Regions from separate parts of the Tardiphaga sp. GW822-FHT04G09 genome, predicted to be linked through region 2. Evidence: predicted binding sites of a transcription regulator. Region 2 holds the regulator's gene; each other region holds the start of a gene.
What was found. Region 2 encodes HrcA, which represses chaperone genes, less so after heat shock. Its sites were predicted from a motif close to GTTAGCACTCNCNNNNNGNGAGTGCTAAC; they were not measured.
Positions count from the first base shown of each region.

Region 1: a site for HrcA is predicted at 850-878, ahead of AC1RLZ_RS06515 (co-chaperone GroES). Genes of this name have one in related genera too.
Region 3: a site for HrcA is predicted at 1,279-1,307, ahead of AC1RLZ_RS01020 (co-chaperone GroES). Genes of this name have one in related genera too.

Region 1 is NZ_JBXAMO010000002.1:586,834-589,097, forward strand. It holds gene groL (chaperonin GroEL) at 1-368, opposite strand, end outside; gene AC1RLZ_RS06515 (co-chaperone GroES) at 465-761, opposite strand; gene AC1RLZ_RS06520 (hypothetical protein) at 1,070-1,597, shown strand; gene AC1RLZ_RS06525 (MFS transporter) at 1,645-2,264, shown strand, end outside.
Region 2 is NZ_JBXAMO010000008.1:118,933-121,196, forward strand. It holds gene rph (ribonuclease PH) at 1-364, opposite strand, end outside; gene hrcA (heat-inducible transcriptional repressor HrcA) at 518-1,606, shown strand; gene grpE (nucleotide exchange factor GrpE) at 1,712-2,264, shown strand, end outside.
Region 3 is NZ_JBXAMO010000001.1:231,034-233,297, reverse strand. It holds gene AC1RLZ_RS01035 (NupC/NupG family nucleoside CNT transporter) at 1-68, shown strand, start outside; gene AC1RLZ_RS01030 (cupin domain-containing protein) at 72-623, opposite strand; gene AC1RLZ_RS01025 (usg protein) at 731-1,015, opposite strand; gene AC1RLZ_RS01020 (co-chaperone GroES) at 1,436-1,753, shown strand; gene groL (chaperonin GroEL) at 1,795-2,264, shown strand, end outside.

The sequences.
Region 1 (2,264 bases), on a different contig from region 2:
GCGATATCGATGCCGCGCTTGAGGTCCATCGGGTTCATGCCGGCAGCAACCGACTTGGCGCCTTCACGGACGATGGCCTGGGCCAGCACGGTGGCAGTGGTGGTGCCGTCGCCTGCGGTGTCGTTGGTCTTGGAGGCGACTTCGCGCAGCATCTGCGCGCCCATGTTCTCGAACTTGTCCTCGAGCTCGATCTCCTTGGCGACGGTGACGCCGTCCTTGGTGATGCGGGGCGCGCCGAACGACTTCTCGATCACGACATTGCGGCCCTTCGGACCGAGCGTGACCTTGACGGCGTTGGCGAGAATGTCGACGCCGCGCAGCATGCGATCGCGCGCGTCTCCGGAGAATTTAACGTCTTTGGCTGCCATGTGATGGTGCTCCTGAATTCTTGAAAGGTGAACTTAAAACGCTGTCATGGCCGGGCTTGCCCCGGTGATGACAGCGTTTGTGGCAGGCGGCGTCGCTTAAGCGATCACGCCCATGATGTCCGACTCCTTCATGATGAGGAGTTCTTCGCCGTCGAGCTTGATCTCGGTGCCCGACCACTTGCCGAACAGAACCTTGTCGCCGACCTTGATGTCGATCGGGATCAGCTTGCCGGCTTCGTCGCGACCACCAGGGCCGACGCCGACGACTTCGCCTTCCGACGGCTTTTCCTTGGCGCTGTCCGGGATGATGATGCCGCCCTTGGTCTTCTCGTCGGCGACGATGCGCTTGACGACGACGCGGTCATGCAGCGGGCGGAATTTGGTCTTGGCCATAGGATTGTCCCTTTGGGTTGCGATCTGGGTGCCATTACGGAGGCGGGCAGGAATCCAGCCGGAACGCTCAAGGCGGCCGGCTCATTCCCTTAGCAATCGCGCTCCGGGAGTGCTAATTGAGCGTCCGGGAGATATGGCCAGACGCTTTTTGAGTCAAGCGAGGCCTTAAGGCCTTGGTGAGGCCAATATGGGATGATCTGGAAACCATAACGGAGCATCGGCGTAACTTGGCCGGCCTTATTGCTCCGTCAGGTGTTTTGCGCTTGGCTGCTGGGACGGGCAGTCGGGGAATTTGCTCAGGGGATGATATGATCAGGTCACGCTACGCCCGCACGATTGCCCATCTGGCGATCGTTTCAACTTTGGCGCTGTCATTGGGCGGGTGCGGCACGTCTGGTGGATTGGGCGGCTTCAGCTTTGGGAACTCGCAGCCGACACCGCCGCCGGAGCCTCCGCCGGCGCCGGAACTGCCAGCCTCGATCCGGTCGGAAGAACTCGTCGGCCGCTGGGGTCTGGCGTCCTACATGAACCCCAACGATCGCGTTCGTACCGAGAACGCCGCGCGCGGCCAGTGCAAGCAGCCCTATATCATTGGCCAGGGTGCCACCGGCGGGGTCATCATGCATCTCGCCGACGAGGCGACGCCACAGGAACTGCGCCTCAAGGGAAGCCCGAGCGGCAAGAACTATATCGGTCCGGCCGGTCCCGCCGGCGGTGAGAAGGATCGCGAGATCGTCTCCTTTGACGGCCGGATTCTCGTCACCCGCTTCATCGACAAGGACGCAGCAGTCCGCTACGGCAACATGGTCTATGTCCGCTGCGCGCCCAAGGCATGACCTGAGGCGTAGTGCGGGTCCCGCCATTCTGCTGACAATGTGAGATCATGCACCGATTGCGCGACCTTTTTTTCGGACCGGGCCGCGCGGTCCTCGTGCTGGCATTCACCCAGATCCTGACCTGGGGCATCCTGATCTATCCTCCGGTGCTGACCATGCCGCATGTCACGGCGGCGCATGGCTGGTCGCTGGCCTTCGGTATGGCCGGCTTTTCGTTGGGGCTGATCGTATCGGGGGTGTTGTCGCCCATCGTCGGCGGATTGATCGACCGGCACGGCGGCAATGTGGTGATGGCATCCGGCGCGCTGGCTGGTGCTTTGGGCCTCGCGCTGTTTTCGGTTGCCGATCATCCCGTGACCTATCTCGCCTGCTGGCTGTTGCTCGGCGCTGCGATGTCGGCGTCGCTCTACGATCCGGCCTTTGCGACGCTGACGCGGATCTTCGGGGCTTCGGCGCGGCGGCAGATCACCTTCGTGACCTTTGCAGGCGGCTTTGCCTCGACGGTCGGTTGGCCGGCGACCCATCTTCTGCTTGAGGCCGTCGGCTGGCGGGGCACCTACCTGACCTTCGCAGCGATCTTCGCCTTTGTCGTTGCGCCGCTGCATGCCTTTGCATTGCCGCGCCATGTTGCCGTCGCGCCTCTGCCCGTGGCGGACGCCGTTGTCGT
Region 2 (2,264 bases):
CGGCCTGGATCACGTCGCAATCGATGGTGATCTGGCGTTCGCCGAGCGCTTCGAGGTCGACGGCAGCGCGGAGCGAGCGGCCGATCAGGCGCTGGATCTCGACGGTGCGGCCGCCCTGCTTGCCGGATGCGGCTTCGCGGCGGGTGCGTTCGAGCGTGGCACGGGGCAGCATGCCGTATTCGGCGGTGACCCAGCCGCGGCCCTGGCCCTTGAGCCATGGCGGCAGGCGCTCTTCCAGCGTTGCGGTGACCAGCACGTGGGTGTCGCCGAATTTCACCATGCAGGAGCCCTCGGCATATTTGACCACGCCGCGTTCCAGCGACACGGCGCGCAGTTCATCGGGCGCACGACGGCTTGGCCGCATGAGAAAATCCTTCCAAATGTCCAGAGAAAGCCTGTTCGCGGTGCTTTTAGGGGCGACGGAGCGCAGCGGCAAGGGCAGGGCAGGTTCCACAATCGCAATGGTGCTTGTATCCGGCCCGCCGGAGCGACAGATTAGGTCCGCAAGGAGTTGCCTGTGGCCCACCACGATCCGATCGGCCTGATTTCGCCGCATGCCGGGCTCGCCCAGCTCAATGAGCGGTCGCGCGAGATCTTCCGGCAGATCGTCGAAAGCTATCTCGCCACCGGCGAACCTGTCGGTTCGCGCAATATTTCACGCCTGATCACGGTTCCGCTGTCGCCGGCTTCGGTCCGCAACGTCATGTCGGACCTGGAGCAGCTTGGCCTCATTTACGCCCCGCATACCTCTGCCGGGCGGCTGCCTACTGAACTCGGACTGCGGTTTTTCGTCGATGCCTTGATGCAGGTTGGCGATCTCACCGAACCCGAGCGGCAGTCGATCCAGCAGCAGCTGTCCTCGGTCGGTCGCTCGCAGACCGTGGAAGCGGCGCTTGGCGAGGCGCTGACGCAGCTGTCCGGCCTGACCCGCGCCGCGGCGGTCGTTTTGACCGCCAAGTCCAATGTGCGGCTGAAACACATCGAATTCGTTCGTCTGGAACCCGAAAAGGCCCTGGTCGTGCTGGTGGCCGAGGATGGCCAGGTCGAAAACCGCGTGCTGACCCTGCCGCCCGGCGTGCCGTCATCGGCGCTGAACGAGGCCTCGAATTTCCTCAATGCCCGGATTCGCGGCCGAACGCTGGCCGAGGCTCGGTTGGAGCTGGAAACCGCGCTGACCCAGAACCAGATCGAGCTCGACCAACTGACCCAGAAGGTGATCGCCGCCGGTATTGCCAGCTGGTCGGGCGGCGACAAGGACGATCGGCAGCTGATCGTGCGCGGCCAGGCCAATCTGCTGGAGGACCTTCATGCACTGGAGGATCTTGAGCGCGTTCGCCTCCTGTTCGACGACCTCGAAGCCAAGCGCGAGGTGATTGATCTTCTCGGCCGGGCGGAAAATGCCGAAGGCGTGCGCATCTTCATTGGCTCGGAAAACAAGCTGTTCTCGCTGTCGGGCTCGTCGACGATCATTGCACCCTATAGCGACGGCGCGGGCCATATCGTCGGTGTTCTCGGTGTCATCGGACCGACACGTTTGAACTACGCGCGGGTGATTCCGATGGTGGATTATGCCGCGCGTATCGTCAGTCGCATGCTCGGCGGCTAACGGATCGGCCAATTCCGGCCGGTTGCGCTTGATTTTCGGCGCTCAAACCCCGATATCCCGCTCAGCAATCCCACCATTTTGGCGTGTTTTTGAGAAGGCAGCGTGATGACTGATTCCAATGGGCAGAACGACAATCAGGACAAGACGGCAGCGGCCGCCGATCCGGTGGTCTCCAAGCCCTACATCATGCCGGACGATCCGGAACCGAATTCGGTTGAGGCCCTGACCAAGGAAGCCGCGGACGCGCGGGACAAGATGCTGCGCACGCTGGCGGAGATGGAAAACCTGCGCAAGCGGACCCAAAAGGAAATCGCCGACGGCCGAACTTATGCGATCGCCAATTTCGCGCGTGAAGTGCTCGATATCGCCGACAGCCTGCAGCGAGCCCTCGATGCGGTGCCTGCCGATACCAAGGCTGCAGCGGATCCGGGTCTGAAGGCCTTGCTCGAAGGTGTGGAGCTTACCGAGCGCTCGCTGCTCAACACGCTGGAAAAGAACGGCGTGAAGAAGTTCGATCCGTCGGGTGAGAAGTTCGATCCGAACTTCCAGCAGGCGATGTACGAAGTGCCCGATGCCTCGGTGCCCGCGGGCACCGTCGTTCAGGTCGTGCAGGCCGGCTACACGATCGGCGAGCGCGTGCTGCGCCCGGCGCTGGTCG
Region 3 (2,264 bases), on a different contig from region 2:
TGAAGTCGATCGTCTCGGGGACGCTGACGACCTGCCTGATGGGCGCGGTCGTGGGCGTCCTGACGTGACGCTCAGCCCTTGACCTCAACGGTCTTGAACTCCGCCGGAAGGATCACTTCCAGTAGTTCGCAATTGTCGGAATAATCGCGGATCAGATGCTTGATGCGCGGCGGCTGGGTCCAGCTCGAGCCCTGGCGCATCAGTGTCTCGCCCTCGCCCTCCATGTAAGTCTTCACCCAGCCGTTCAGCACATAGACCAGCTGAAATTCGGCATCGTGATAGTGAAGCTTGGAGACCTCTTTCGGATCGCAAGGTCCGATCAGCCGGATGACATGCGCCTGCGCCAAGCCGCCCGTCGCAGCGGCGACGCCGAGATCGCGATACTTCGCGTAGGCACGCAGGCCATCGCCGAGAAATGCTTCTTCGAGATAATGACTGATCGCAACGCGTTGCTTGCGACGCTTGCCTGGTTTCGCCGCGGCTTTGGCGACAGCTTTTGTACCCGCCTTGGTCGGCTTACCAACAGAGAGCTCGTTTGCTGCTTTCGCGACCGCCCGTTTCGCAGGCTTCTTCGTGGCAGCCGTTTTCGCCGCGCTCTTTAACGTCCGCTTCTGCTTCGCCATGTCGTGTTTCCCACCCGGCGCAGTGCCGAACAAACGGCAAGCGCACCCGGGAACCTAGCTGTAGTTCAGCACAGCGGCAATTCATCCGGCGCGTTGAGAGGCGCGTGTTAATGCAACCGGAACACGCCATCGACGGCACGAAGCTCAGCCGGCTTGATCAGTTTCGAATGCGCGACGGTCACCGCGAATAGTGGGCCATCGAGCTTCTCTTGCCAGAAATCCAGGAAATCCTTCAGCGCGGGAAACTTCGGAAACAGATCGTAGTTCTGCCAGACATAGGTTTGCAGCAGCGAAGGATGGTCGGGCATCCGGTAGAGGATCTGTGCCGTCGTCAGTCCGTAGCCAAGCACCTGCTTTCTGAAATCGTCAGAAGCTGCATTTCTCGAGACCATGTTCAACCTCCATGGACAGAGCGCATTCGGCTAAGTGGATTCCGGTTTGGCGTCGAACTTCGCTCTGCTCTCCTGTGACCGTGCTGGCTGCAGCGAACCGGCTTCCACTTCGCCCGTGACAACACGATGCATGAAATGTGACGCAAGCAACGTCTTCATCACAAGCTTAAAAGTTTAATAATGTATTGAAAGCCGAGTGTTAGCAGCCACTTAGCGCGGGTGCTAGTGGACTGGACGTCCACCGTTCGGGGTTCTTAACCAATTCTGGCACCCGTCATATTTGAGTGCCAAAATATTTGATACAGACCCTTGCCGGTGGGGAACGTTCGGCCTATGTCCGGACCAGCTGTGCTGGCACTTGTTGGCGCAGACTGCCAATTTGAAATTTCTCAAGCATCTACAGAAACTTAGGAGGACTGCATGAAATTCCGTCCGCTTCACGATCGCGTTGTGGTCAAGCGTATCGACGCCGAAGAGAAGTCCGCTGGCGGCATCATCATTCCGGATAGCGCCAAAGAGAAGCCCTCCCAGGGCGAGATCGTCTCCGTCGGCCCGGGCGGCCGCGACGAAGCCGGCAAGCTGATCCCGATCGATCTGAAGGTCGGCGAGCGCGTGCTGTTCGGCAAGTGGTCGGGCACCGAGGTCAAGATCGACGGTCAGGACCTTCTGATCATGAAGGAAAGCGACATCATGGGCGTTCTCGAAGGCGCCGCTCCCGCCAAGAAGAAGGCCGCTTAAGCGCCTTTCCTCTCTCCCCTTAATTTTCAAGGAAGCAAAACATGTCAGCCAAAGAAGTGAAATTCGGCGTTGATGCCCGCGACAAGATGCTGCGCGGCGTCGACATTCTCGCCAACGCGGTGAAGGTTACCCTCGGTCCCAAGGGCCGCAACGTCGTCATCGACAAGTCGTTCGGCGCTCCCCGCATCACCAAGGACGGCGTCACCGTCGCCAAGGAAATCGAGCTCGACGACAAGTTCGAGAACATGGGCGCCCAGATGGTGCGCGAAGTGGCCTCGAAGTCGGCCGACGCAGCCGGCGACGGCACCACCACCGCGACCGTGCTTGCCCAGGCCATCGTCCGTGAAGGCGCCAAGTCGGTTGCTGCCGGCATGAACCCGATGGATCTGAAGCGCGGCATCGACCTGGCTGTGGAAGCCGTGGTTGCTGACCTCGTGAAGAACTCCAAGAAGGTCACCTCGAACGACGAAATCGCCCAGGTCGGCACCATCTCGGCGAACGGCGACGCGGA